4 regions of the Motilimonas thetidivivens genome follow, and region 1 is predicted to be linked to each of the others. Evidence: predicted binding sites of a transcription regulator. Region 1 holds the regulator's gene; each other region holds the start of a gene.
What was found. The regulator sigma-54, encoded in region 1, starts transcription at its own class of promoters, with help from an activator protein. The targets are predictions, from matches to a motif close to GTTGGCACGNNNNTNGNNT.
Positions count from the first base shown of each region.

Region 2: the regulator sigma-54 is predicted to act here: its motif matches at 3,356-3,374, upstream of ACK8OT_RS10180 (superinfection exclusion B family protein).
Region 3: the regulator sigma-54 is predicted to act here: its motif matches at 1,957-1,975, upstream of flhA (flagellar biosynthesis protein FlhA).
Region 4: the regulator sigma-54 is predicted to act here: its motif matches at 3,360-3,378, upstream of ACK8OT_RS00165 (flagellar assembly protein T N-terminal domain-containing protein).

Region 1 is NZ_JBKFDK010000007.1:138,014-145,648, forward strand. It holds gene mgtE (magnesium transporter) at 1-28, opposite strand, end outside; gene ACK8OT_RS07630 (HPr family phosphocarrier protein) at 138-413, opposite strand; gene rapZ (RNase adapter RapZ) at 424-1,275, opposite strand; gene ptsN (PTS IIA-like nitrogen regulatory protein PtsN) at 1,287-1,733, opposite strand; gene hpf (ribosome hibernation promoting factor) at 1,741-2,028, opposite strand; gene ACK8OT_RS07650 (RNA polymerase factor sigma-54) at 2,049-3,500, opposite strand; gene lptB (LPS export ABC transporter ATP-binding protein) at 3,586-4,311, opposite strand; gene lptA (lipopolysaccharide transport periplasmic protein LptA) at 4,311-4,832, opposite strand; gene lptC (LPS export ABC transporter periplasmic protein LptC) at 4,819-5,373, opposite strand; gene kdsC (3-deoxy-manno-octulosonate-8-phosphatase KdsC) at 5,370-5,918, opposite strand; gene ACK8OT_RS07675 (calcium/sodium antiporter) at 5,937-6,920, opposite strand; gene ACK8OT_RS07680 (ATP-binding cassette domain-containing protein) at 7,062-7,635, shown strand, end outside.
Region 2 is NZ_JBKFDK010000011.1:62,644-70,278, forward strand. It holds gene ACK8OT_RS10160 (beta-N-acetylglucosaminidase domain-containing protein) at 1-929, opposite strand, end outside; gene ACK8OT_RS10165 (DNA/RNA non-specific endonuclease) at 1,078-2,007, shown strand; gene hutG (formimidoylglutamase) at 2,131-3,066, shown strand; gene ACK8OT_RS10175 (hypothetical protein) at 3,136-3,291, shown strand; gene ACK8OT_RS10180 (superinfection exclusion B family protein) at 3,455-4,048, shown strand; gene ACK8OT_RS10185 (MOSC N-terminal beta barrel domain-containing protein) at 4,131-6,047, opposite strand; gene ACK8OT_RS10190 (methylglyoxal synthase) at 6,096-6,554, opposite strand; gene ACK8OT_RS10195 (hypothetical protein) at 6,827-7,312, shown strand; gene aroG (3-deoxy-7-phosphoheptulonate synthase AroG) at 7,446-7,635, shown strand, end outside.
Region 3 is NZ_JBKFDK010000001.1:87,115-94,749, forward strand. It holds gene fliR (flagellar biosynthetic protein FliR) at 1-695, shown strand, start outside; gene flhB (flagellar biosynthesis protein FlhB) at 740-1,870, shown strand; gene flhA (flagellar biosynthesis protein FlhA) at 2,012-4,114, shown strand; gene flhF (flagellar biosynthesis GTPase FlhF) at 4,133-5,536, shown strand; gene ACK8OT_RS00455 (MinD/ParA family ATP-binding protein) at 5,541-6,413, shown strand; gene ACK8OT_RS00460 (RNA polymerase sigma factor FliA) at 6,406-7,122, shown strand; gene cheY (chemotaxis response regulator CheY) at 7,227-7,610, shown strand; gene ACK8OT_RS00470 (protein phosphatase CheZ) at 7,620-7,635, shown strand, end outside.
Region 4 is NZ_JBKFDK010000001.1:30,256-37,890, reverse strand. It holds gene ACK8OT_RS00190 (chemotaxis protein CheV) at 1-194, opposite strand, end outside; gene flgA (flagellar basal body P-ring formation chaperone FlgA) at 430-1,110, shown strand; gene flgM (flagellar biosynthesis anti-sigma factor FlgM) at 1,184-1,504, shown strand; gene ACK8OT_RS00175 (flagella synthesis protein FlgN) at 1,504-1,938, shown strand; tRNA gene ACK8OT_RS00170 (tRNA-Arg) at 2,005-2,081, opposite strand; gene ACK8OT_RS00165 (flagellar assembly protein T N-terminal domain-containing protein) at 2,149-3,309, opposite strand; gene ACK8OT_RS00160 (FlgO family outer membrane protein) at 3,649-4,449, shown strand; gene ACK8OT_RS00155 (LPP20 family lipoprotein) at 4,465-4,917, shown strand; gene ACK8OT_RS00150 (DUF2057 family protein) at 5,077-5,937, opposite strand; gene ACK8OT_RS00145 (porin) at 6,050-7,069, opposite strand.

The sequences.
Region 1 (7,635 bases):
TGTTTAGATTAACTAGCTTATCTAGCATCTGTAACTTCCCCCCTTGAGAGCTGTACTATCAAAATCTAACGTACCCGTATAACCCTTTCGGAACCATAGTGGATGTTTAGAGAGGCGATAGTAAAAAATTGGATTAGTTATTCTTCTTCTTCAAATTTGTCTTCTATGAGTTGTTTAACCGCTTCCAATGCATTGTGTGCATCGGCTCCTTGCGCTTGAATTAAAATTTGTTGGCCTTGGCATGTTTCGAGCATTAGTAAACCCATCACACTGGCCGCTGAAGCTGATTTATCACCGTGGACTAAGGTCACAGTGGCGTCGAATTTTAACGCTAATTCAGCCAGTTTTACAGCTGCTCGTGCATGTAAACCTAGCTTATTTTTTATCGTAATGTGTTGTTCTAGTTGCGACATGTAGGGCCTGTTAATCTTTTAGTTTTTCCAACGTTCGGTGGCGGATCTGTACTTGATGATCGGCTTTAAAATACTCGGCTAATTTTTCGGCGATGTAAACAGAACGATGTTGCCCGCCTGTACAGCCAATCGCAATGGTGACATAACTGCGGTTGTTACGCTCAAGGTGAGGCAGCCAAGTACCAATTAAATTTTCCAGTTGCCAAATAAACTTAACCACTAAGGGCTGTTCGGACAGATAATGTTGTACGTCGGCATCGAGCCCTGTTTGCGGCTTTAATTCCGGCACCCAGTGCGGGTTAGGTAAAAAACGAGCATCAAAGACATAATCTGCGTCTTTAGGTAAGCCGTTTTTAAAACCAAAGGATTCAATCACCAGCACGAGTTCATGATTCTTTTGTCCCAGCACGCGCTGTTTTACCAATTCGCTGAGATCATGAATCGACATATCGCTGGTATCTATGCGCAGATCCGCGGATTCAGATATTGGCTCCAGTAGCGCGGTTTCTTGATCTATGGCTTGAGATAAAGATAACTTCATCTTAGCTAAAGGATGCAAGCGGCGCGTTTCACTGTAACGACGAACCAAGATGGCGCTACTTGCGTCTAAAAACAAAGTAGTTAGCTCTACTTGTTGCGCTAATCCCTGAATGGTGGTGTGCAGCTCATTAGGATCAAGCGGTAAGTTTCGCACATCAATGCTAACTGCGACTGCCTCATAATTGTCCTGTAAGCTTGTGATTAAAGCCGGAAGTAAAGGCAGTGGCAAATTGTCGACACAGTAATAACCTAGGTCTTCTAGTACCCGCAACGCTACCGTTTTACCAGAGCCTGAGCGACCACTCACTATGGTGAGTTTCATATTTTTTCCGTTTAAGGTGTGCAGATCACATCAAACAGCTCTGCATCGGTTTTCGCTGCACGCAGCTGACGACAGATTTGTTTATCCGAGAGTTTACCCGCAATAAGTGACAGTGTTTTTAAATGTTCGCTACATTGGCTTTCTGGTACCAAGACGGCAAACAATAAATCGACAGGTTGATTATCGATGGCGCTGAAGTCGATAGGGCTTTCGCATTGGATAAAAATTCCCGTAACGGGATATTCATCGCTGATCCTGGCATGGGGAATAGCGATACCGCAACCCACACCTGTGGTGCCAAGGCGTTCACGTGTGAGCAGATTTTCAAACACCACCTTAGCGTCGATGTTAAGTTTGCCAGCTGCTAACTCGCTAATGATTTCTAGGGCTTTTTTCTTGCTTGAACAAGAAACTGCACTTAACGTGCAGTCTTGGGTTAATAATTCATTAATTTGCATATTTGAGTTAAGACTGTTTCAGCTTTTCCTTGTGCTTGATCACTTGGCGATCTAATTTGTCAACCAAAGCATCTATTGCAGCATACATATCAGTATCTTGGGCAGTAGCGAAAACCTCACCACCGGTTAGGTTAATTTTGGCTTCCGCAATTTGGTTTAATTTTTCGACGTTAAGTATCACCAAAACGGAATTAATGCTATCAGAATGTCGTTCAAGTTTAGAGAATTTCGTTTCTACATAATTGCGCATTGAATCAGTGATATCAATGTGGTGACCTGATAGGTTTATTTGCATATCGACTCTCCTGTTACTGTCTATAATAGACTCTTGCGTTGGTTAGAAGGCGGAATGTTTAATGATTCTCTATATTTAGCTATTGTTCTGCGGGCAACTTTGATGCCTTGATCGGCCAGTAGCTGAGTGATTTTACTGTCACTTAGTGGCTTGGCTGGTGTTTCGGCTGCGACTAGTTTTTTAATGAGTGCGCGAATGGCCGTTGATGAACATTCACCGCCACTTTCAGTTGCTACATGGCTGGAGAAGAAATATTTTAGTTCAAAAATACCTCTTGGGGTGTGCATGAATTTTTGCGTGGTAACGCGAGATATGGTCGATTCATGCATTTCCACTGCCTCGGCCACATCGTTCAATACCATAGGTTTCATGGCTTCATCGCCGTATTCAAAAAAGGCCACTTGATGCTGTACGATACAATTCGCCACCTTCATTAGGGTTTCATTGCGGCTTTCAAGGCTTTTAATAAACCATTTGGCTTCTTGCAAATGTGAGCGGATAAATTGGCTGTCATCGCTATTGCGCGTTTGTTTGGCAAAGGCGGCGTACTGATCATTGACGCGTATTTTTGGCATGCTGTCGGGGTTAAGTTCAACCACCCAGCGGCCCGCTTTCTTTTGTACCGAGACATCGGGCACTATGTATTGGGCGTCGAGTTCAACCACCGCATTACCGGGGCGCGGCTCTAAGGTGTGAATTAAACGCATGACCTCGCGCAGCTCTTCTTCTTTGAGCTTGGTCTTACGGCTTAACGTTCGGTAATCGCGGTTTGCCAGTAAGTCCATGTGCTCTTTGATGATGGCAATGGCTTCGGCTAACCAAGGTGTATCGGGTGATATTTGGTTTAATTGGATCAGCATGCACTCCTGTGCGGAGCGGGCTCCAACACCGAGGGGATCAAAGTGCTGCAGCCGTTTAAGCACGGCTTCTACTTCATCTAGCTCAACCTCAAGATCATCGGATACGACACTTTCTAAAATATCTTCACTGGAAACGGTGAGGTAACCTGATTCATCGATGGCATCAATAATCGCTAGCGCGATGGCGCGGTCGGTTTCACTAAATGGCGTGAGCTCCATTTGCCATATCAGGTGATCTTGTAGGTTAGCGCTGGTTTCACCTTGGTAAATATAGTCGCTGTCATCCCCACCTGAGCCAACGCCTGTGCTGCTTGAGCCCGCATTGGTGGTGAAGGTGTCATCCCACGTCGAATCAGTGGGTAGTTCATCCGGAATATCGTTTTGCGCCATGGCTTCACTGGTTTCAAGCTGGCTACTGGTATCATTGTCGTAGCTGGGCTCGTCGCCGCTATGCTCGTTTTCTTCAATTTCGAGCAAGGGGTTAGACTCAATGGCTTCTTGGATTTCTTGCTGTAACTCTAATGTAGAAAGCTGCAACAAGCGAATGGCTTGCTGTAGCTGAGGGGTCATCGTTAACTGCTGACCTAAACGCAACTGTAGGGTTGGTTTCATTAAATTCCTGTTACATCACTCAATAGGTATGAGAGCTTGGATGTTGGGGTGAGCTCAAGCATCCAAATTCGGGTTACCTTTAAAACTATAGCTTGAATTGATCGCCAAGGTAGACTCGTTTTACTTGTTCGTTTTGTAAAATTTCTGCCGGCGTTCCCGTGGCAATCATTTCCCCATGGCTCACTATATAGGAATATTCACATACATCTAGTGTCTCTCTCACATTATGATCAGTGATTAATACACCTAAGCCTCTGTCTCGTAAGTGTTCTATGATTTTTTTTATATCAATTACTGAGATAGGATCAACCCCAGCAAAGGGCTCATCGAGCAAAATAAATTGCGGATCGGCGGCCAATGCTCGCGCAATTTCAACCCGCCTTCTTTCACCACCCGACAGGGCCATACCTTTACTGTCTTTAATATGGGTGATGTGAAACTCCTCGAGCAGCTCATTGAGCCGGTCTTGTTTTTGTTCACTAGAAAGTTCATCACGTATTTCTAATATGGCCATGATGTTTTGCGCCACGGTGAGACGGCGGAAAATAGACGCTTCTTGTGGCAAATAGCCAATCCCTTTTTGTGCTCGTACATGCATGGGTTGACTTGAGATCTCTTGATCATCGATAAAAATTTGCCCTTCGTCGCGTTTAACCAGGCCAACTACCATGTAAAAGGTGGTGGTTTTTCCCGCTCCGTTGGGGCCGAGCAGACCCACGATTTGGCCTGTTTCAACTTGCAGGCTAACGCCATTGACCACACGGCGGTTTTTATAACTTTTTGCTAAGTCTTTTGCTTGAAGGATTGCCATTATTGCGCCGTTTCATTAGATGAGTTTGATTTATTTTTTTGCTCTACTTGTGCGGGAAGAAACACGGTTCGAGTTTGCTGATCGCCTTTTTCACCCTCAATTTGGCGCGTGGTGATGTTGTAAGTAATCTTTTCCGCGGTGTAATTACTATCTAACTGCGATAGGGTGGCTTTTTGTGTCAAAATAATTTGATTGGTTTTTTTCAAATAGCGAATTTTGTTGGCGCGAGCTTCAACGGGTTTGCCATCGTCCATCATTTGATAGAAGGTCGCCGGATTGCCGGTGGCGATCATTTCTTCTTCACCCGCTTTATGGCGGATACCGACTAATTTGCTAGCCGTCATTTTAATGCTGCCTTGGGTAACAACCACATTACCATTAAAGGTTGTTGTATTGTTGTCAAGGTTTGCGGTGTTGGAATCGGCGCGGATCACGATTTCCTTAGTGGAGTCGGACTTAAGAGCGTAGCTTGGTGCGCTCAGAATAAGTAATGATGCGAGTAAAAGGTTAAGGTTTTTCATTTAAATAAGTCGCCGTTACTTGATTTAATAAACTGATGTTTTTGCCATTCAATTCACCGAACAGGCCTGTCCCTTGTTGCTTAATTTGATCGCCATATAGAGTAACAAGGTCGTTTGAATGAAGCTCGTTGTTGACCAAATCCAGCGTTAATTTGTCGGTGGTGATCAAATTTATGTGTTGGTCATGGGTTAAATTAGTGATGGTTACATTGTCACTGAGCTCAAAGGTATCCTGATCGAACAAGGTGCCATTATCGCCGGTAATTTGCCATTGGGTTTGATCGTTATTGCGAAATACCACCACAACCGGCTTAGCAAACTCGGTTTTGAGTTGATCTTGATAATGGTGCATTTGAGTCGCAAAAATACGGTAATCCACTGTGCCATTGGTATTAAACATGGTCGATTGGATTTGATTGGCCACAAAATAAGCTTGGGAAGGGTCTCTTGCTTGTTTGGGCTGTTCGTCCGCTTTAAAGTACTGCCACGCTCCAAGCGAGATCGCAAAAAGTACAAAAAGCCAAGCATTTAGCTTGTTCATACACTGGTTCCCTGAGCTTGCTCTAGTAAGCCTTTACTGCATAACAGTAAATCACACACTTCTCTGACTGCGCCATATCCCCCTTTAATGCTGGTTATGTAGTCAGCTTGCTGTTGGACGATAGGGTGCGCATCGGCGACCGCGATACCTAAACCAACCTGAGTCATTACAGGTAGATCGATGACATCATCACCAATATAGGCTATTTCGTTAGGCGTCAGTTGTAATTCTTTGAGTAGTTGTTGATAGGCTATCAGCTTATCATCTTGGCCTTGAAAAATATGGGGTACGCCAAGTGCAGTCATTCTGTTATTTACGATGGCAGATTGTCTGCCGGTGATAACCGCAACCGCAATATCGGCATTTAAAATCGCTTTAATGCCAAAACCATCACGAGTGTGAAAGGCTTTGAGCTCTTCACCTTGGTTGCCCATGTAAATCCGGCCATCAGAGAATACCCCATCAACATCACAAATCAGTAACTTGATTTGACAAAACTGTTGTTGCTGCGCTTGTGTTAGTGCGCCATAGGGGGTATTCAGCATAACTAAACCTTAATCTGGTTACATGGTGTAAAACAATAATACCTGATAAGCAATAAAGCAGGCTAACAGTAATCCGCCTTCGACTCGGGTAATTTCCTTGATTTTGCCATTACCAGCCACAATTAGCAGTAAAACCGTTACCCCTAACATGTAATACATATCACGACCGGCTGCGCTCGCATCTATGGCTCCAGGGGCTATAAGACCCGGAATAGCCAGCACGGCAAGAATGTTGAAAATGTTTGAGCCAACAATATTACCTAGGGCTAAATCGCCTTCTTTTTTTAGCACACTCGCAATACATGCGGCTAATTCCGGTAAACTGGTGCCGATTGCAATGATGGTTAAGCCGATAACCAAGTCTGAAATACCAAAATATTGTGCAATACCCACAGCAGATTCGACCAATTTGTCTGAGCTGTAAATTAACAAGCCAAGACCTAACACTAACCAGAATAAAGCTTGCCATAGTGGTACATCGGAAGGGATTTCCTCTTCTAGCTCACTGACTAAGGGGTCTTGCTGATCTGGGTTTTTTAGTGCCATATAGGTTAGACCGCCGATGGTGGCGAAGAAACCTAGCATTAATAATGAGCCTTCAAGCAGAGTTAATTGCAAATCCCACAATAACCACGCGGCCAACAAACTCGTTAGCATTACCATAGGCAGCTCGCGGCGCATGGTTGAAGAAGCGACTAACATAGGGCGAAGCAGAGCCGTTAAACCAAGCACTAAAGTAATATTGGTGATGTTTGAACCAATCGCATTACCTATCGCGATCGCGGTATTGGGTGGGGCATTTAAACTGGCACTTGCTGCAACCATCATCTCGGGGGCCGAAGACCCCATTGCGACTATGGTTAGGCCGATAACCAAAGGAGAAATCCCCAAGTTGCGAGCGATAGCCGCAGCACCAAAGACAAATTTGTCTGCACTCCATACCAATGCTGCTAGGCTAACAACGAGTATTATTATATTAAGCCAAAGGATATTCGCTTCCATAATTCCTTTCTAAAAACTGTGATCGAAAAACAGTATTTTCTCGTTTCTGGTAACAAATGTGAAGTGTTTGAGTATGTTTATTATTGAGCATAAAATAATGCTCTGTATTTTCGGTAAATTTGTAATAATGGAACCGCTTAAATGGAACATCTTGTTCGGGTTTGTGGAATGCACTTTGCTAGGCAGCAACGTGTTTTATTTAATAACTTAAACCTTAATGTCAGGCGAGGCCAGATTACGGCTATTTTAGGCCCTAGTGGCATAGGCAAAACCACCTTACTTAAACTGATCGGCGGTCAGCTAACCCCCACCCAAGGTGAGGTTTTCTTTGCTGACCAAAGTGTGACACATGCGAATCGAGCGCAACTGTTTAAGTTACGCAGAAAGATGGGGTTATTGTTTCAAAGTGGTGCCTTGTTCCCCGAATTAACGGTATTTGAAAATGTGGCTTTTCCGCTTCGCGAGCACACCCATTTAGATGAAAGTGTATTGCGAACCTTAGTACGGATGAAGTTAGAGTCTGTTGGCCTGCGCGGTGCAGAAAATTTATTGGCCACGGAATTATCTGGCGGAATGGCTCGACGAGTGGCTTTGGCGCGCGCTACGGCACTCGATCCAGAGTTAATGATGTACGACGAACCCTTTGCAGGCCAAGACCCTATTTCAATGGGGGTGTTGTTAAAGTTAATTCGGGATTTGAATCACTCGTTGGGGC
Region 2 (7,635 bases), on a different contig from region 1:
AAGTCTTTGGGCGCTAATTCAGTGAGCGCTTGCTGCAGAGCGAGTTCAGGATCATATTGCTCACCCTGTTGATACACTAGCGGTAAGGTGTATAGCGATATTTTGGATAACTGAGCTTGATTCATAGGATTAACAAAATGGCCGCGAGTTAAACTTGGCATGCTTGCTAGCCGGTCTTTAAAAGCGCGTAAGAACAAATAGTGCCAATTTTTCATATCATTAACGGGGTAATTATCCCAAATCACAGGCTTGCGCCCCAACTGCTCTGCAACACGGATGAGATGCTCAGGAGGGTAAGCGACCGACCAGACGCTTGGTCCGGTCCAAAAAACGTCGAACTTCTTATCTAACTTTTGTCCTAAGAGCTCTAAGTACCCTTCGGGTTTGGCTCCAAAAATCCGCTCTAACACCGGATCATCCGAATAATAGGTAGGACACATAATTACTTCTTCGGCCTGACTGTGCTGCGCAATAAAGTCACAAATCTCGGCCTGATTCACCGCCAGATCAGGCACGTCACCTCGCATGTCATCAAATAAGATGCACAAAATGTCGGCCCCAATGGCATTTATTTCAGCCATTTTCTTGACCAAGGCATCACGGGTTTGACTATGCCAGTGTTGGTAAACTTCATAAGGGCTCAAGGCAATGCCAAACTTTAAACCTGCCTGTTGATAACAACGGGCTAATTGTTGTAAATGCTCCCGCTCTGCGTCACTCCAAGGTTGTTGCCAATGCTCACGTAGCTTGAGATCAAACTTCGGGCCATAGATATAAGCGCCATATCCTTGCTTCGCTAAAAAGTCGCAATATTCTAGGCGGGTTTGCCATGACCACGGCTTGCCATAAAACCCTTCAATCACACCTAGATTGAAACCTTCATTTTGCTCGAATACCTTAGCTTGCATGCAAATCCCCCACTTAATCATGTATTTCGCCAGCATAAAGAAAATATGGGAAAAAACTAGCGTTAGCCTCACAGCGTGAGTTCACAGTTTAAAAATACATAACGTGTTGAGCCAAAAAGGCGAATAAGTTTGCCTATCATAGTAACAAATAAATCAATAATGGATTTTTATGCGCAAACTGTACCTTAGTCTTATTCTTTTCACTTCCATCGTTGGCTGCCAAAGTGGCACTAGTTCGCTGCAACCCAACCAACAAGCCTCGTTCATTGCTTCAACTGACTGCGATCAAACATTAGTGGAGCACGATTCGGATCTCAGCTTATGCCGTGAAGGCTACCAGCTGGGCTTTAACCTAAGCCATAACACCGCCGATTGGGTCAGCTATCAATTAACCCCCGAACGGGTTATTGGTTATGGTCAAGATTATGATTTTATCCCCGACCCCGATTTACCCAGTTCGGCACAAATCGCCCCATCCACTTATTTGACGACAGGCTATGATCGTGGCCACCTTGCGCCCGCTGCGTCGATGGATTTCACCCCAAGCTCGGCGCAACAATCTTACTTGATGAGCAACATAGTGCCACAGCTGCCAGCGTTTAATCGCCAAGGCTGGGCTGAGCTGGAAGCATGGGAGAGACAATGCACACTTGAAATCGGCCATTTAATGGTAATAACGGGCCCCATTTATTACACCCGAGATCAGCAATGGTTAGCCCAGAAAATCCGCATTCCATCAGCCTATTTTAAAGCCTATGCCAGCCCAATAAACCAGCAAACCACCATGGCCTTTGTCATTCCCCATCAGGGTTTTAGCCTCTCTGACGTGAGCCAATACCAAGTCAGCATGGCACAGCTCGAGGGCTTAACTAAGCTGCGCTTGTTTCCTCAATTTGGTCTAAACAAACATGAACTAGGCGACCTTTGTGGCCTAAATACAAACAGCACCGCCACCAATTCCTCCTTTAGCTGTGAAGATAAGCGTTATTGCAGCCAAATGCAGAATTGCCAAGAAGCGCAATTTTACTTAAATACCTGTGGTGTCAGTCGATTGGATAATGATAACGATGGTATCGCTTGCGAAACCTTATGCTACTAAGTGAAGAATTTTGCAGCAGTTCACAGATGTATTAATTTTGTCATTAAGGCGAGGGATATTGGTTTTAGTTTAGCCATGATGTGCCAAACTAAAAATCAGCTAATTCCTTGAGATATATTAGATATGACAAATTTATCTTCGCCTTTATGGCTAGGCAAACAAGACCGTGAAGACAGCCCATTAGCAATACGCTGGCACAATAAAGTGACTCGTTTAGAGCACGGCGCGCAGCAAGGAACCTGCTTAGTCGGCTTTCCTTGTGATTTGGGTGTACGTAAAAGTAAAGGCCGCCACGGCGCCGCCAAAGGTCCCGAAGCGATTCGGCGCGCCCTCGCTAATCTAGCTTGGCATTTGGATAAGCCGGTATATGATGCTGGTAACCTAGATTGTGAATGGTTTGAACTATCCAAAGCACAAGCAGACTTAGGTAACATGGTGGCAGATATCTTAGAGCAAACTCACTTTCCGATTATCTTAGGCGGGGGGCAAGAGCTAGCATTTGGCTGTTATCAAGGATTAGATAAAAAACTCAGTTCCACAGCCAAAATTGGCGTGATCAATTTCGACACCCATTTTGATATCCGCAGCGATCACGACGGCGGTTCATCGGGCAGCCAATTTTATCAAATAATGAAACATGCCCAAGACAAAGGTCGTGAATTACAATATCTTTGCCTTGGTGTCAGCAAAATTAGTAACAGCCAAGCCTTGTTTCAAAGGGCAAAAGAATTTCAGGTAAAATACAAATTTGATACCGAGCTGCACTGGCACAACATTGACGTTGTAAAAGCGGGTATTAGGTCTTTTATTAACGAAGTCGATGCCATCTATATCAGCATTGACCTCGCTGTACTGCCTGCCTATATCGCGCCCGGAGTAAGCGCCCCAGCCGCTTATGGTATGCCCCTCGAGCTACTTGAGCACCTGATTTTGACGGTCAAAAAACACGGCCAAGATAAGCTAAAGCTTGCTGACATTAGTGAATATAACCCGAACTTTGATCAAGACAACCGCACCGCCAATGTTGCAGCGCGATTAATTAGTCAGTTAGCACTTTGACGGTTGTCAGATTTTTGTCATATATGACTCTTATACTAAGCAGGCTTTTAAGACTTAGCGAATTGGCTTATGTGGATTGGAAAACGCGTGGTATATCCCAGACGTAATCTCGACTTCAGTGAAGGTGTGGTTATCAGCCATCAGCAAGCAACAGGTATCGTCTCGGTAAGAGACTTCTCCGGTGAGCTGTGGCAAGGACATCTCCATCAAATCGCACTTTTGTAGTGATGCGATCCTAACAAGTACCGCCCTTGAATCATCAAGGGCTTTTTTTTGCCTCGAATTTAATCTTGGCACTGCACTTGCTTAATAAAACCTAACTGGCTCAACGCGATGCCCAACTTACATTTTGCATCATGCCTCAATGGAAATACGAAGGGGATTTCACATGAAACAAATTATTACGCAATTCTCGATGAATGTTCAATTTAGCTTACTAATGGCTTGGGTATTATTAAGCGGCATATTTATGCTGATCTTGCCCGGCGGATTAGCCGAAGCGCTCAACATTCAGTCGTTACAAGCTCAACTGAGCCCGTACCTAACGGTTGCTAGTATCATTAGCTGTGCTTACTTTATCGCTAAAGGCTTGCTATACACTCACTTTAGGCTAACCCATAAAACCGAGCAGCAACAGCAATACAAGCGCATGACAGATATGATCAAGCGCCTTGATTTTGAAGAAAAAGCGGTGTTACGTGAATATATTATTCAGCGTAAAAATGTGCTGTCTCTGCCATTAAATGAGCCCGCTGTTGCCAACTTATTGGACGCAGGCGTGCTGGTGCCCGCCTTATCGACTCAGGAAATTAATGGTGAACGCCGGATAGTGAAACTTTCGATAAACCTTGCAGCGCGACCACTACTTACCCACAAGTTACTTGGTTTGCCACAAGGGAAAATGACGGAAGAAGAAGTAGAGTTACTAAAATCGGCGCGTCCTGAATACGCTCGTCAAAATTTTGTTGGCTTGCGCAGTTAAGAGAACACAATCAGTGTCAAAAAGGCGGCGGATCACTCGTATTTTGACACTGATTAATAGAGCCTGAGTTAATTAGCAAACATTAGCACTGCGACACCACGAGATCCGTTTGCGGCACACAACTACAAGCCAAAACCACCCCACTCTCTCGTTCATCGGGAGTTAAAGCCGCATCACTTAGCATACGCACTTCACCCGAGTGTAATTGCACCTTACAGGCTCCGCACATGCCACCACGACAAGAAAAAGGTAAACTCAATCCAGCTTGTTCGGCTTGCTCTAATAATGTCAATTGGTTGTCGCCCTCAACATAAGTATCCCAGCTATCAAATAGAATATTCAGTTGCTTTTTATTGCCACCAAAACCCTCTTTTTGGCCAAAACTCTCATCATAATACTGACTTGATGGCAATCCCGCAGCCAATAACAGTTGTTTCATCTGCGTCATAAAGCCGGTTGGACCGCAGACAAACGCAGTGCGTTTCGTCAGGTCGGGTATCTGCTCCAAAAAGCGCTGGTTGATATGGCCAAAATACATTCCTGTTTTAGGAGCAAACTCATCACCTTGCTCGCGACTGATAAAATAGTGCAAGCTTAAATGAGGTAATAACGACTGCAAGAAGGCTAGCTCTTGCTGACACACCAGATCGGCTTGGGTTTTAGCAGCATGTAAAAACACCACATCACGCCTTTGCGCTAAATCGCTGATGTTTCGAAGCATTGACAGCATGGGGGTAATACCGACCCCAGCAGAAATAAACAATAAGGGAGCCTCACTGGGTGCTTTTTGTAAATGAAAGCTGCCCGCAGGTGCATAAGCAAATAAGTTATCGCCGACTTCTAAATGCTCATGCAACCAAGTAGAGACCTTACCTTGAGCTAACTTTTTCACCGTGATGCTGATGAGATCCGGTCTAGTTGGTGTCGATGACAAGGTATATGTGCGTTTGTATGGCTTGTTATCTATGGTCACTTCAATGTTGATGTACTGCCCCGCAAGGTAACTAAACTTAGTCACGTTGGCGCAACTAAAGCGAAACGTTTTTACATCATGGCTTTCTTCTATGACAGCAACACAAGTTAACGCCTGTGTTTGATGCTTACTCCACTGATTTGCCTGCGCTATCGGCGTGGCGCTGCGCACTTTCGGTGCATGATTGATATAAGCTTCCGGGGTTTGATATTCCAACACCTCAACTTTATCAAATACCGATATTTTACCTTCATTTAACGCGATCAAATTTTGGCCAAAGTAAACCTGACCATCACTGCCTTTACGGTACTTTTGCAGCGTATTCAATGGCTCGTTCAGTTCACTCTTTATCCCTGTCGTAGGATCTATAGTGGTAAAAATGCAGCGCGAACACGGCTTCACGACCGCAAAACGAACTTCACCTATTTGAATGGTTTTCCAACTATCCTCAGCAAACGCGAGACAGTCCTTAACAACTAGGTTGGGACGAAAATGATCCATAGTGACGCTTTCATCGGCGCGCTCATTTAAGTCATCAAGAGATGCTTGCGATATCAGCAACAAGGGGTAGCCATCGGCGAAAGCCACTTGGGTTTGCTGATCTTTAACCCAGCGTTCACTTTGTTCAGCAAAAAAGAGTAATCGACATGGCACTCCCAAGAAATCACTAAACCAGGTGTCATAGTTTTTATGACACCATTGCCCGCTCACCTGAGTTCCCCATATCTCCACATCAAGGTAAAGGTGGCCAAAATCCCTTTTGTCAATTTCTAACGCCGGCATATTTGGCGCACGAACATGCAAACCATACTCACTAAACGCGCTGTGAACTAAGGTTAATTTTGGCTGAGTACGCGCCGTAATGAATTTGCCTTGGTGATCCACTAAGACAAAACGACGATCAAACACTAACCCCAACTCTTCAACAAAAGAGTGGTTAAGGTGAATACCGGCCGTTGATTTTATCGGGAAAACCGTAATCTGGCTTAACTTCGCTTGCTTTATGGCGGGGCTAGGTGCTGACATCTAAGCTTCCTTATAGGCACACTAATCACATTGAGTGTGCAACTGTGATTATTGAGTCCGCTCAGCTAAGTAGCCGGCATAATCGGGAATTTCAATCTCATACTCATTGTTCATAAACTCTGAGTTCATTAAAAAATTGGCGCTGGATTTGTTGGTTGCACACGGAATGTTCCATACCGCGGCTAAGCGTAATAAAGCTTTAACATCCGGATCATGAGGCACTGCATTTAATGGATCCCAAAAAAAGATCATCACATCAATTTCGCCCTCGGCAATCAAGGCCCCCAGTTGCTGATCCCCACCCATAGGACCCGATAACAAACATTTCACCGGCAAGCCCACTTTTTTACTAAGCAAGGTGCCCGTTGTCCCCGTGGCAAAGAGATGATGTAACTTCAGCTGTTCTGCTTTTTCTTGCGCCCAAGCGAGTAAATCGGCTTTTTTATTATCGTGTGCCACCAATGCAATTCGTTTGTTCGCGGCCATTTTTCGTGTGGTATTTTTCACTCAACGCTCCAAGTTATTAGGTTACCGATTAGATAAATAATAGAGAAATAAAACCCAGTTTAACGGGGATCAAATTGCAGACACAGAGTAAGACAGTCACATCTTAACGATTTCATTAAAGTGTTGCATTTGCTTGATGTAAATCAATTTACCCGCGAATAGTTAAAACATCCAGAGCTTGTCACGCTAACTTAACTATTTTTATGATAAAACATATCTCTCCTAGATGAGCGGTATCTCGTGACCTACTATTGACCGCGTTAGAGTATGCAATGATAAAAAGTAATCAGCTATTAGTGCAAACCTTAGAAAAACTTCCCCAACTATTTATTGCGAATCCAGACATTAAATTAATGGGGCTGTGGATAGATAATCGAAATGAGCCCAATTTACTGTACGCCATCTATCTAGAAAAGGATGACGTTTCAGAAGAGCTGCCTTATCGAGCCCAATTAGCCATAGGTGAATGGGATAACACGGATAACAGCGAGGAGTTTTTTATCGAAGCCTTAACGGCTTCACGTTTAGTAGAAAAGCTACGTAGCTTTATCGATCCCGCTCCTTTTGTTTTTTTTGAAGTACCCAAAAGCATCACCATGGACGTGGTCAACATGTATCCCGATCCTATGATGTATAAACTATTTCCTGAATTGGGAGAATTTGATGCCAGCTTAAGCCAAACGGATCTGCTGGACGCACGAAAACAAGCAAACCAAATCCTCAATAATCTACACACAAGAACTGAAGTGACTAGTTAAGCTAAAAATCAGCATAAATAGTCTATATAATTATCAGTCAAATTTGCGCCAGCCCCGCTAAGGCTGGTACATTAAGGACACAAAGGGATAAGCATTGCCGAGCCATCTCGGCCATAATTAATGAGTGAGTAATATGCAGTACCAAACGGACGACCTTCGCATTCGCGAAACCAAAGAACTTTTACCCCCAATTGCTGTACTAGAAAAATACCCAGCCACAGAAAAATCTTCAGCGACTGTGTATCAAGGCCGCACCGCAATTCAAAATATCTTACACGACAAAGACGACCGCCTATTGGTTGTGATTGGCCCATGTTCAATTC
Region 3 (7,635 bases), on a different contig from region 1:
GGATTGGCGCGAAAACCACGCCAAAACGTATCCGTTTACTGTTGTCACTTGCCATTACCTTTATGGTGGTGCCTGTATTACCTGATCCGCCTCCAATTCCTTTGTTTTCGGGGGAAAGCTTTTTAATTGTATTGCAGCAGATTTTAATCGGTACAGCGGTGGGCACTGTCTCTGTGTTTGTGATGCAAACGTTTGTTATTGCAGGCCAGATAATTGCCATGCAGACCAGTTTAGGGTTTGCATCCATGGCCGATCCCTTAAATGGCCAAACATCCCCTGTGGTTGGTCAATTTTATTTGATGCTGGTTACCTTGCTGTTTTTTGCCGTGGATGGGCATCTGGTGATGATTTACATGATAGTGGAAAGCTTTACCACGTTACCGATTTCGATGCAGGGGTTAGCCCCGTTGCAATATGAAAAGCTTGCTGGTTGGCTGGGGGTGATGTTTACCGCAGCACTGGCTATGTCTATGTCTTCGATTGTGGCTATGCTATTAGTGAACTTTTCCTTTGGTATTATGACGCGAGCCGCACCACAGCTGAATATTTTTACCTTAGGTTTCTCAATCAGCATGTTGTTTGGTCTATTTATTTTGTGGCTCACTATCGGCAACGTGGTACTGCATTTTGATGGCCATTGGCAGCGAGGTGCAGAGCTCATGTGTGATTTGCTCAATGGCGCTTGCAGACCTTAACCTAGTGCAAGCCTTAGTTTTTACAGCACGCCAGGAGAATTTAAATGGCAGAAGCTGACGGCCAAGAAAAAACCGAAGACCCCACGGGGAAAAAACTCAGTGACGCCCGCAATAAAGGGCAAGTGGTGCGCTCTAAAGAGCTTGGCACGGCGGCTATTTTAATCATGGCTGCTTTTGCTTTGATGATGTTAGGTGACCACCTTGGCCATGCCTTTGTGACCATGATGACAAAAGCCTTTACGTTTGAGCGTGACGTGGTGTTTGATCCTGGTCAGATGATGGTGGTGTTTGCTAACGGCATTGGCGAAATGATCTTACCTACATTAGCTATTCTAGTGGCGTTATTTCTTGCCGGTGTGGTGGGCACGATTGCGATTGGTGGTATAAATTACAGCAGTGAAGTAATGTTGCCTAAACTAAGCAAAATGAGCCCCCTTGCAGGCTTTAAACGCATGTTTGGCAGCCAAGGTTGGATTGAATTACTGAAGTCTATCTTAAAAGTGAGCGTGGTAGGCTGTGGTGTTTGGGGCATTTTAACTTATAGCTTTGCTGATATCTTGGTACTCAGTTCAACCCCCTTAGGCTCGAGTGTTGAAGCTGCATTGGATATGTTGCTTTGGATGTTCTTGATTTTATGCGTTTCCTTATTAGTGATCGTGGTTGTTGATGTGCCTTATCAACTTTGGCATCACAAAGAGCAACTTAAAATGACCAAGCAAGAAGTGAAGGACGAGCATAAAGATCAAGAGGGTAAACCTGAAGTAAAAGGACGCATTCGCCGTTTACAAATGGAAGCAGCGCAGCGTCGTATGATGGGAGAGGTGCCTAACGCCGATGTTATTGTTACTAACCCAACCCATTTCTCGGTTGCGCTAAAATATGATCCTGCCAATGGCGGCGCACCGCGAGTGGTTGCTAAAGGGGTGGATCAAATAGCCTTGAAAATTCGTGAAATCGCCCGTGAATATGAAGTGCCCGTCATGAGCTCGCCGCAGCTTTGTCGCGCTATATACCACACCACGGAACTGGAACAAGAAATCCCCCATGAGCTGTTTGTTGCCGTTGCGCAAATTCTGGCTTATATATTCCAATTAGAGCAATACCGTAAAGGACGCGGTAAACGACCGACAGCATTGCCTAAAGAATTTGATATGCCTGAAGGCTTTAATTACTAGCCTCAATTGCTAGCCTGATCTAATTATTTGACCGCTGACCAAGTTTCGTTGATTGCTCCGCTAACTTTGCGTGACGGCGTATTGCAATAGGCGCGGTTATTGCATAGGGTTAAAGCGTCATTTTTTTGTCGAATTATGTGAATGAATTTAAAGTCCAATTTAGCCGGCTTCTGGCAACAACGAGATAAACTGATCAAAGGGGTTGGTGCGCCTGTCATGGTGCTTGCTACCCTTGGCATGGTTGTATTGCCTATGCCTGCCTTCTTACTCGACATCCTGTTTTCGTTTAATATTGCCCTTGCTTTGGTTGTGCTGTTGGTGGCTATCTACACCAAACGCCCGTTAGATTTCGCTTCATTCCCCGCCGTGTTGCTGATTGCAACCTTATTACGTTTAGCACTTAACGTGGCATCAACGCGCGTGGTATTACTTGAAGGCCATCAAGGAGGAGACGCCGCGGGTAATGTGATTGCGGCCTTTGGCTCGGTAGTCATCGGCGGCAACTATGCGGTAGGTTTAATTGTATTTTTGATCTTAATGATCATTAACTTCGTGGTTGTCACTAAGGGTGCTGGGCGTATTTCTGAAGTAAGTGCACGGTTTACCTTAGATGCGATGCCGGGTAAACAAATGGCGATTGATGCCGATTTAAATGCCGGCATGATAGATCAAGAACAAGCAAGATTAAGACGTGAAGAAGTAACCCGTGAAGCAGACTTTTACGGCTCCATGGACGGTGCAAGTAAGTTCGTAAAAGGGGATGCAATTGCCGGTATATTGATCTTGTTTATTAATATCATCGGCGGCTTCATCATAGGCATGGCGCAACATGGTTTGAGCTTTAGAGACGCTGCGGAAATATATACCTTATTAACCATAGGTGATGGCTTGGTTGCGCAAATTCCATCACTGTTATTATCGATTGCTGCTGCTATCACCGTAACCCGTGAAAACCGCTCTGAGGATATGGGTGAGCAGGTGATAGGGCAAATGTTTAGTAATCCTAAAGCCTTGATGATTACTTCCGGTATTTTAATTGTAATGGGGTTGGTGCCCGGCATGCCTCATTTTGCATTTTTATCCTTGGGCTTATGTGCTGCTGGTGGCACCTATTGGATAATGAAGAAGCAAAAATCGCAAGCGGCTACAGCGCTGGCAGAATCCGAGAAAAATATAGCCAATAGCAATCCCGCGGTGCAGACCAAGGAGCTGGGCTGGGATGATGTACAACCAGTTGATACCATTGGCCTTGAAGTAGGCTATCGCCTTATTCCTTTGGTTGATAAAAGCCAAGGTGGTGAATTACTTGAGCGGATCAAAGGGGTGCGGAAAAAGTTATCGCAAGAGCTTGGTTTTTTAGTGCCACCTGTACATATTCGCGACAACTTAGACTTACCACCTAGCTATTACAGTATTTCGTTAATGGGTGTGACCAGTGGTCAAGCCGAAGTGTTTCATGACAAGGAAATGGCGATAAATCCTGGGCAAGTGTTTGGTACAGTAGAGGGAACCCCCACTATTGAGCCCGCGTTCCAATTGGACGCCTTATGGATTTCACCAAGTCAGCGTGAACATGCTCAAGCCATGGGTTATACCGTGGTTGATGCTGCGACGGTCGTCGCCACGCACCTCAGTCAGTTACTGACAAATCACGCCGCGCAATTACTCGGTCATGAAGAAGTGCAAAATCTTCTCGACTTACTAGCCAAAAGTCATCCTAAACTAGTAGAAGGGCTAGTGCCGGATATTTTACCGCTCGGGGTTGTGGTCAAAGTATTACAAAGCTTACTAAATGAAGGGGTGCCGATCAGGGATATCCGGACTATAGTGCAAACATTGTCGGATTATGGCGTGAAGAGCCAAGATGCAGAGGTATTAACCGCTGCATGTCGTATCGCACTAAAACGCATGATCAGTCAAAATATTGTCGGAGCCGAGTCAGAAATCCCAGTTATTACGCTTTCGCCAGAGTTGGAGCAAATTTTGCATAACTCGATACAGGCAGGTGGTAGCGATGGGGCAGGTATTGAGCCAGGGCTCGCAGAGCGGATCCAGAACGCATTATTTGAAGCCTCTCAACAGCAAGAGCTTGCAGGTCAACCTGCTGTTTTGCTAACGTCGGGCGTGTTGCGAACAACCTTGGCTAAGTTTGTTAAAAATACCATTCCTAGCTTACAGGTACTGAGTTATCAAGAAGTACCGGAAGATAAGCAAATTAGAATAGTTAACTCTGTCGGGCAATAACCGACAGGAGACAGCAGTATGAAAATTAAACGTTTTTTTGCAAAAGATATGCGTGCTGCGCTGGCTGAGGTGAAAGAAATCTTAGGGCCAGATGCCGTCATTATGTCAAATAAAAAAGTCACCGGTGGCATTGAAATCGTTGCGGCCGTTGATTATCAAGCGGCATCTGAAGTGAAACCTGCGGCTAAGAGCCATAGCGACTTAAAAGAAGACAGCGTTGTATTATCAAATCGCGCTCGTAGCGCAGCCCAGCCGACGACGCAAGCCGCTCAGCAACAAGCAAAAACCATTAATGCGAAATCGGGTCAACACTTAGCGGATTCCTTATCAGCCTTACTGGCTAAACAAGGTAAGCCAACGCCCGTGCGTAAGGCCAATCAGCCAGCGACGTTAATGGAACAAGAAAATTGGCAAGCACCGAAACCTAAAGCCGCGCCTACTCGAGCGCGAGCCACACCCACGAGTCATGTTAGTAAAGATGACAAAGTGTTAGAAGCCATGCGTGAAGAAATGGCCTCGCTGCGCAAGTTATTGGAGCATCAAGTTTCAGGGTTAATGTGGCAGGAGCTCGAGCGTAAAGAGCCGGTTCGCGCTATGTTAATTAAATGGCTCAATAAGTCAGGCTTTTCGGATGATATTGCCGATCAATTAGCGAGCTGTATTCCAGAAAGCTGTACACCATATGAAGCGCAGCAGTATTTGTCCCAGCTGCTTGAAGACCAAGTCGCCATTGGTGAAAACGAAATTTTAAAACTGGGCGGCGCGGTGGCATTACTTGGTCCGACTGGCGTTGGTAAAACGACGACGATTGCCAAACTAGCGGCGCGTTTCGCGATGGAGCATGGTGCTGAGCAAGTCGGTCTGATTACCACCGATACCTATCGAATAGGGGCCCACGAGCAGCTAGCCACTTACGGTAAAATATTAGGCTGTGCGGTGCGCGTTGCTAAAGATGCCGATGAGCTTTCAGAAATCTTGTATCAAATGCGCACTAAGCGTTTAGTGCTGATTGATACCGCTGGTATGGGACAGCGAGACGTTAGGCTTTCAGAGCAATTAGAAACCTTAATGAAAAACTCTCGCGTTAGGATCCGTAGCTTTTTAGTGATCCCAGCGACATCGCAGCGTCGAGTTGTACAAGAAGCCATCGAACATTTTAGAAAAATTCCGTTATCTGGTTGTATTCTCACGAAACTAGATGAAAGTTTGAGTCTGGGGGAAATACTAAGTGTTACAATTAAACATGCTTTACCTATCTCATATATAACGGATGGCCAACGGGTGCCCGAAGATATAAAAATTGCAAACGCAAAATACATGGTATCCAGTGCCTTGCGTTTAATGGAACAAGAAATGGCAAAAGACCAACATCAATGGTATAGCGAAGCAGATGACTGCCACACCTCGGAGTATTATGAATAAAACCATGTTAACTGATCAGGCGAGTGGGCTGCGAATGATGAAAAATAATAAAGTAAAAGTGATCACTGTGACCGGCGGTAAAGGCGGTGTGGGTAAAACCAATGTGACCTTAAACTTGGCCGCATCACTGGCAGCTCAAGGAAAACGTGTTTTGGTATTAGACGCTGACTTAGGTTTGGCCAATGTCGACGTGTTACTTGGCTTGCGTGTCACCAAAAACCTTTCCCATGTTTTATCCGGAGAATGTACCTTAGACGAAGTCATCATAGATGCGCCGCAAGGGATGAAAATTATCCCTGCTACCTCCGGAACTAAGTCGATGGTGGAGCTAACCCCAGCCGAGCATGCAGGTTTGATCCGTGCGTTTAGTGAACTGCAAACTCCCATCGATGTGCTGTTGGTTGATACCGCAGCCGGTATTTCAGACATGGTGCTTAGTTTTGCCCGTGCCGCGCAAGATATTGTGGTAGTGGTGTGTGATGAGCCAACCTCAATCACCGATGCCTACGCCTTGATCAAGTTACTCAGTACCCAATACGGCGTATTTCATTTCAAAATTGTAGCGAACATGGTACGTAGCTTACGCGAAGGACAGGAGCTATTTTCTAAACTAACGCGTGTGACGGATAGATTTTTAGATACTGCCCTTGAATTAGTTGCTTGTATTCCTTTTGACAACAACGTTCGTCAATCGGTACGGAAGCAAAAGCTCGTCGTAGAAGCGTTTCCAAAGTCGCCTTCATCGTTAGCCTTTAGAGCGTTATCGAGTAAAGCGGTGACATGGCCTGTGCCCAATCAGCCCGGTGGCCACCTAGAGTTTTTCATTGAGAAGCTATTAGATAGTAGCGCCGAAAGCAGAGAGAAGATAAGTGAATAAAGTCCACGCTTACACCAGTCAAGTTCAGCCGAATGAACTGGTTGAACGTTATGGACCTCTAGTGCAACGGATTGCGCATCACCTACTTGCACGTTTACCTGCTAGCGTGTTGGTAGAAGATTTAACTCAAGCTGGCTTGATTGGTTTACTTGAAGCCAGTAAGAACTTTGACGCTAGTAAAGGAGCTAGCTTTGAAACCTTCGCAGGCATTCGTATTCGCGGCGCGATGTTAGACGAAATGCGCCGTGGAGATTGGGTCCCTCGTAGCGTTCATAAAAACAGCCGAATGATCGCTCAGGCGATAGATCAAGTTGAAAAAGAGTTAGGCATTGACGCCAAAGACGCCGATATTGCCGCTAGGTTAGGGGTGTCTCTTGATGAGTATCACACCATGCTACGTGAAGTAAACAGCGGCAAATTAATCGGCATAGAAGACTTGGGAGCAGGACAAGACAGCGTAGGAGCGGTTGAATTGCTCGATAATTCACCACTTGATGGTGTTTATGAAGAAAAATTTCAGCATCACCTCGCAACTTGTATAAAATCCTTACCCGAACGCGAAGCCCTTGTATTATCTTTATATTATGATGAAGAGCTAAATTTACGCGAAATTGGTGAAGTGTTAGATGTCAGTGAATCGCGCGTCAGCCAAATTCACAGTCAAGCCATCCACCGTCTTAAGGGGAGAATGACTGATTGGCAAAGATAGCATGTCACTGTGGCATAAATGTAACTATACTGGTTTTAGTTGCCTAAATAACATTTCAGCACAAAGAGTTGAGTTCAAACCAACTGCCATTTAAGGAGATTAAGTTGGATAAAAATATGAAAATTCTAATCGTTGATGATTTCTCAACGATGCGAAGAATAATCAAAAACCTATTACGCGATCTTGGCTTCAATAATACCCATGAAGCAGATGATGGTAGTACTGCACTGCCGATGCTTAAAAATGGCGACTTTGAATTTCTAGTTACTGACTGGAATATGCCGGGAATGCAAGGTATCGACCTATTAAAAGAGGTTCGCAAAGACGAAAACCTACGTCATTTGCCTGTGTTAATGGTAACCGCAGAAGCTAAGCGTGAACAGATCATTGAAGCTGCTCAAGCTGGTGTTAATGGCTATATCGTTAAGCCTTTTACTGCAGCAACCTTAAAAGAGAAGCTCGATAAAATTTTTGAACGGCTTCAATAAGGAGGCGTGATGACAGACACCAACG
Region 4 (7,635 bases), on a different contig from region 1:
ATATGAGCCACCCCACGAATAACCGGGTGTAACTTAGGCATGGAAGTCAACGGCGGGCATTGCAGAACTTCTTTTACCTTAAACACATTGATACCGTAACGCTGGCGTCCCATCAGCTTAAAAAGTAGTAACTCTAATCGGTTTTGCCCTACTAGCTGGGTCCGCTGGTTTACTGAATCAAGTAATCCTGCCATAACTGTCTCCGTTTATCATCCATCTGCATTGCAATCACTCACTATTGTGCGTACTGGCATCGAGTTTGCTTACATTCATTATTCAAGTACTAGCAAACTACTTCATTAATGAGTTTAGTTGCAAAGCACAATTTGCATGAGTTAAGTTTAAACCTTAAATCAAACCTAAGTTGAATTTTTCAGCCTAATTGACTGATTTTTTTATGTCTCAACCTATATCGACACCAGGAGTAAAATGCTAAAGCGATTATTTATTTTATTATGCAGTTTAGGTATTTATCAGGCTTTTGCTAGCCCAAACCCACATTTATTGATCGAAAAGATGGCAGAAGATGAAGTTGCCGCACAAATTCAGTCTCCCGCGAATGGAAAAGTAGACATTGTTGCATCACCTTTGGATTCAAGATTAAGCTTCACGCCTTGCCAACAGCCTCTCACTGCCGACATCGTCAATGACAAAATCAATAAGACCACGGTCGTTAAAGTAAGTTGTGATGACGCCTCGGCTTGGCATACTTATGTTCAGGTGAGAGTAAAGATAACAACGCCTGTGGTGATAGCCTCGCAACTGCTGGCGCCTGGTGCTGTTTTATCCGAACAAAACATTATTATTGATTTTGTCGAAGTACAAAATATCCGTGGTAATGTGATTGCCGATCCAACCCAACTTTATGGCGTCAAAGCAAAACGACGCATCCCGAAAGGCCGCATGATCAAAATGCGCGATGTTTGCTATATCTGCAAAGGAGATAATGTGATCATCAAAGCCAAAATAGATAACCTTGAGATCAAGACCAATGGCATTGCCATTTCAAGTGGCTCCCTAGGTCAAACTATCCGAGTCAAAAATGTGCAAACCAATAAAACAGTCGTCGGAAAAGTGACTGGTGTAAGCGAAATGGAAGTAAAGTTATAATTTCTGCTAAAGTTAATCCAGCATCTGCCGATATGGTATATTAGCGGCATCTTAATCTAGATAGGTTGTTATTATGGCTATAAATATGAACAATGTTGGCAGCAGGGCCAACTTGCAGGTTGAGCAAAAACAACAAAAACAAGAGCAATTAGCTAAGGCGACAGAACAAGCACCAAATCGACCAGCAACAGGCAAAGACTCGGTGTCACTCACGCCTCAAGCACAAGCTTTCAATAGCCTGAAAAAAGAATCGTCTGAAACCACGATCAATAGAGAGCGGGTCGAAACGCTGAAAAAAGCCATACTCAATGGTGAATACAAGATAGATGCAGACAAACTAGCCAAAAATATGACAGAATTTGAAGCTAAGTTTGGCCAATCACTTGGAATTTAATGAACGCATCTATTTTACAGCTACTTGAGCAGCAACTGGCTTACACCCAATCGTTAGTCGAGCTGATTAATGAGGAATACGAGACACTCATCAATCGTGATCCCGATCGCCTTGATCAGCTCGTTCATCAAAAACAGGTTTTGTTGCAACAAGTTGAAACCAATGATCAAGCCATACAAACTCACCCTGATTCGGCTCAATTAAGCGATGATTCCAACACAGAAATACAGACTTTAATGAGTGCAATCAAAACGGCATTTAGCACCTGCCAACAGCAAAATGCCGTTAATGGTGAAATCATTGAAATGAGCCTGCGCACAACCAAACATCTAACCAGTGTGTTAAATCAAGCTAAAGCAGCTAACTCCTTGACCTACAATGCAAAAGGAAAGACCCAAGGAGGTAATGCATTAGGAAAAGGCATCAAAGCGTAGTCGTACTTAATGAGTGTTATTGCACGTTAGAATGATTGGCAACTCGACTTTGTTGTAACAGAGAAATGGCGCTTCCTACAGGAATCGAACCTGTGACCTACCCCTTAGGAGGGGGTCGCTCTATCCTACTGAGCTAAGGAAGCGAAACTTGATTATATACAGTCGCTTAGCATATTTAAAGCGTTCAATTTTCTCCTCCCGCTAAACTAACTATTCCAGCAGAGCAAAGTCATTGAGCTGAATATTGCTGGCAGGCATTGAACCTTTAGCCTGCAAAACAGCCGAATCACGATACAACTCAACAACCTGAGTCGATATTGCACTTTGCTCTTGTCTAAATCTGGGGATACCAAACTGATCTGTGTAGCTTGAGTTGTGCGACAATTTAATCCGTTGGCCAATTTTCAAACCATTGTCACTGCCCAAGTTGATCTGAACTAGATCATCACGCACCGCGACAATTTTTGCCATCGGTTGCGCACATTCCAAGGATAAACTTGTATTGATAAGCACATCATCCATCACCTTAATCAAACGCTGACCATAAGCCGATGTCCAAAAATGCTTTGATGACAAATCTACTTGCTGCTGGCGAGAGTATTCCCATATAGCCTGCTCACGATAATGCTTAGTATCAAGTAACTCACCCGTCATGCCATCAAAAAGATAAGTCGTTAGAAAGAAGTTTCTTGGCGCTTGCTTTTCCGTTAGGTCAAAAACACTGGGCTTCTCACGCTCGATTGAGACATCTGAAATACTTCCCAACATAACAAACTGACTATCGGTACGACTGGCTATAGCCATTACCTGCTCTCTAACAGCTTGGTGACGAGCATCCAATAAATTAGGATCAAAATTAACGTTTTGATTGATATATTGACGAATATTGAAAGCCTGAGAATGAAGCTCGAGTAAATTATTCAACTTACCGGTGAATTCAACGTCTAACCCAAACAGGCCACCATCAATGGCCTGCTCACGATTTTGCAGCTTAAATCGAACCAAAGCCAAAGACTTGGCATATTTTTGTTCGGTGCAAGCTTGTTGTGTGTCAGGCATGACATCGACATGAATATCAACATAAAAATAACCATCCTCAATCCGCTCACTGGTCAATTTAATACCTTGAATTTCACCGCTACCCGTTAAAGCGACCTGCTGAGAAGCCAACACACCATTATCAATTTGCTGCAAACTACTGATGGAAGCGCCTGAATAGAGTAAAGCTTGACGGACTCCATCTTTGATAGCGTTATCTCTGGCTTGCTCTAAGTCACCATTAACGATAGGCGCTTGCCCTTGCGCTGCAAACCAAGCCCCCTGACAACCAAATGCCACCAATAATGCCAGCAACGCTATCATTTTTTTCATAATATCACCTCAGTTATCCTCATTACCGCCAGCGCTGTATGTCAGAATAAAAGCAAGTTTTAAGCCAACAAACGAGTATTTGTAAAAATAAGCACATAAGTTCGACTCAACATCAAGCTAATTGGTCTACATATTGCATATAAATTATTAATAGTCGCGTTAGGACAGGATCGGCCGCCATGATAACTTGGGCCATTCACTCAAGAATATGCTGTCAGGGCCGATACCTAAGTTATTAAGCACACTCACCCTGTATGCTTTGGCTAAATATACCTAAGCGTTTTTGAATTGGGAGTTAACATGTTGAAAAGTCGCGTATTCATATGCCCAACAAGCATAATGATTAGCAGTTTATATCTCACAGGTTGCGCAGCAACGAGCGATCAAACCGCGCTTGTGGTAGACCCAAACAAAACCCAAATGGTGATCGTTGCTGACAATCGGCAAAATGCTGCCACCGGGCAACCGCAAGTGTTCTATACCAATCAAAACCGTGGTGAAAATGCCAGTGCAACAGCCGCTAATCCGGCTACGAGCCAATATTATGGCGGGTTTGTGTCGCCTGGCTATCGCAGCTGGAAACAAGAGCCCAAACGACGTGAAGCTATGCCTGGTGACAGGGCATTAGAGTTAGATTACATCATTCGCGGTCTCGCTGATCAGCTGGCTTTAAATCGTGACCCGAATGCGAGTAAAACCCCTATCGCTGTCACCTCAATCACCAACATGGATGATCTGCAAAATACTAACTGGCTTGGCCAAGCCATTTCGGAAGCATTCATTCATGAACTGCATATTCGAGAATTACCTGTGATTGACTTTAAAACAACCGGAAAGATCAAGGTAACACCTGAGGGCGATTTTGTTTTCAGTCGCGAATGGGATCAATTGCGCAGTAAAATCCCTGTTTATAGGGTCTTCACCGGCACCATGTCACGAAATGACGAAGGGGTCATAGTTAATGTAAGAACCATCAACATGCAATCACTACTGGTTGAGTCAACTGGCAGAGCCTTTATTCCAAACCGCTTGCTGGTTGGGGCCCATAACAGCTTAAACCCCGCAAAAAATGATGCCTATATCCAGCGTCATAGCGTACCAACAGGCGTCGAAGGGCGCACGGTTGAATTTGTTAAATAACACGGAGAGCAGATAATGATAAAACAACTCCCAATCCTTATATCACTGCTCGTAACCGGATGCTCTAATGTGGCAAACACTCACATCGAGTATGAAGCAGCGAAACCAGAGCAATTTCCCACCCTCATCGCCGTAGGATATGCGCCAATTGAACTGCAGCCTGGTGCCAATAAGCAGCAAAAGATGTTAAATGCAATAAGAGCCTCGAAAATTGATGCTTACCGCGAGCTTGCAGAGCAAGTGTATGGTTTAAAAATTAGCAGCGGAAACAGCCTTAACAGTTTTGTTTTAGGCTCAGATAAAGTTAAAGCTCAAGTCGATGGACTAATAAAAGGCGCAAGAGTGGTACAAAGTTACCCGGTTGGCGAAATGTATGCCACAGAGTTAGAGTTAAACACAGAGCAATTATTTTACCTGAATCAACTTCAAACCCCAGCGCAAAAAATCAAGAAAGTGACTTATTATTAACCGATTTAATTTAAAGCTAGCTAGAAATATGGTTTTGGAAATTATGTAGCATTATCATTATCTGTAAAATAGCTTATGCTGGTTAAATAATATAATACACCAGCATAAGCTATCAGATAAATTTAACTACCACTTTTACCAAGTAATAGTAAAATGATTTTAATTAATGTTTTCTACTGTCCAAGTTAACAGTTCAGCTCTTTCCGCTTCCGTCGCTTCATTAAACCAATAGGCTAACATTTCCATCTCTTTCGATTGTGCATCAAGAGTCGATGTGACTTTCTTGCGGTTTTTTAACGCCCAAGATATAAACGCTTCTTGCTCTGCGCTTGACACTTTATTAAACCAGTATCGCGTCATTTCAACAGCTGTGCTTTCTCTTTTTTCTGCTACCGTCGAATTTGTCGCGGTTGACGATACAGCCGCAGTCGTCGCTACAGCAGCCGCAGTTTGAGGTTTATTACCGTATGTAAGATATACACCCTCTATACGTTTAACAATTCCTTGGATGTAATTTGGGGCAATGAGAAACTTCAGCCCTTTATTGGCGTGCTCTTGTCTAATTTCAAACGTCAAGCCTTTCTCTTGATTTTCAACTAACAAATCCGTTGGAACAGAAAATTTAAACCATTGGCTTAATGTGCAGTTTTCATTACAAGTTTCACTGGTTACCTTACGTGGTTTTAACTTTTCACGAGTGCCGCCAACATAAACATATTCATATTCGCCTGGCTGCTTGAAATATGAAATATCCATATATACTTCAGATAAGCCGACATCGTTAGTGTTTTTGGCAAAGCTAGACTGGATATAATATTCACCGCGCGTTAACCCGGGAGCAGATCCAGCTTGCGGTATCGCTCTGACTTTTTCACCCACAACATCGACGGTTGAAAAGCCATCTGAAACAGTTGTATTACTTGCAAACTCATCTGAACTTGTTTTATTGGGATTAGCAGCACATGCGGTCAAGGCAAGTAGGCTAATTAAAACTAAACTTTGGCTTTTGGATTTGATCATAGTTCATCCATAAATACTGAAAAGCGGGGTGACATTATAACACTAAATTAAGTGATAAAAACAAAAACGCCGGCAAAAGCCGGCGTTAGAGTTTTATCTAATATACGATATCTTAGAAACCGTATTCTAGACCAACACGTACAACAGTACCTTTAGTAGAGCTACCGTCTAGGTCACGTTGTGCAACACGTAGGTAAGGTACGAAACCGTTAACTACGTACATAACTTGACCAGAAAGTACATTGTCATCGCTGTCTTTTACTTTAGCGCCATCTAGCTTGTATTCTTCGTTAGCTGCGTAACCAACTTTAAAGCCTAGAGAACCAGCCCAGTATTGACCAATGATAGAGTAAGAACCTTGCTTACCTTTTAGGCCTGATGCTGCATGGTTATCGTTCTCACCGTACTTGTATGCACCAGCTAGACCAAAACCTGCAGGAAGAGCAGCTTCAAAACCTACGATGTAGCCAAATGTATCAGCATCTTTCACACCGCGGAAATCTTTAGCACTTTCAACACCACCGTGTAGAGTAACCATGTCAGCGATTGTGTAATGAGCTGATGCACCGCCGTAGTAAGAATCAGGAGTTGCATCGCCGCTTGGGCTACCATCACGACCAGCTGCTAGAGAGAAAGTTAGGCCACCTAGAGATGGAGAATCGTAACGTACTGTGTTTGATTGACGATCGTAGTTGAAAGAAACATCACCGCCCCAGTCAAATACACGACCTAGACCTGGGTTAGAGTAAGGCCAGTCAACGATTTCGTACATAGGAGTTAGCATACGACCGAAACGAACTTTACCCCAATCGCCTTTAAGACCAACGAAAGTATCACGAGCGCCTAGTGTACCACCCTGCCAGCTATCTACGTAACCACCTTCGATTTGCATGAAAGCTTCTAGGTTAGGAACCATTTCTTTACCAGCACGGAAACCGATACGAGATTCGTTTTCTAGAACGATACCAACTTTTTTACCGTCTTTTAGGTTAGCTTTACCGTAGTCAACAGCAGAGATAGCTGCTACACCGTAAACTTCTACACTAAAATCGTTGTTTTGACCGATTTCGTAAGCACTTGCGCTCATTGCTGCAGTTGAAAGTGCAGCTGCTACTAGCGTCTTTTTAAACATGTGTCTCTCCTTGAAATAGACTCAGCGTTTTTTTGCTTTTTGCCTTAACTTAGTTAGTTAAGGCTTAGCTTTTTATATATGCAGTTTAAACTGCTAAAATTTTTGCGACCTCTGATAATCCGTCTATCAGTGTCTACAAGACTCATACTACCTTCGCATTGCAAATTATCAATCTAATTTACTAAACAACGTAAAGAAAACAGAGTTTGATCACAAAAATAAATTGAACTTTTTTGAAATATCTTTAATAACAATGAGTTGCAATAACAAGAGTAACGCTAGGAAGTGAATTTTGCTGTAGAGATATAAATAAAGCTAAATATGATGGGGTTAACTGCACCTAGCTCATTTGACTTAACTATATAAAAAACATAGCTTTATCTGAAACAAACTGTATCTGAACCTATGCTGAACATAATAAGCAGTTTGACAAGGTTTTAACCGCTTTGAATTATAACTTGATATCTAAAGCAAGCAACTTTTCAGCGCGAATTATGTTTGACAGTTTGAGTTAGCTCGAAGTTTTGTTTAATTATTATGCGGCTTCAACAATAAAAAGGAACAAC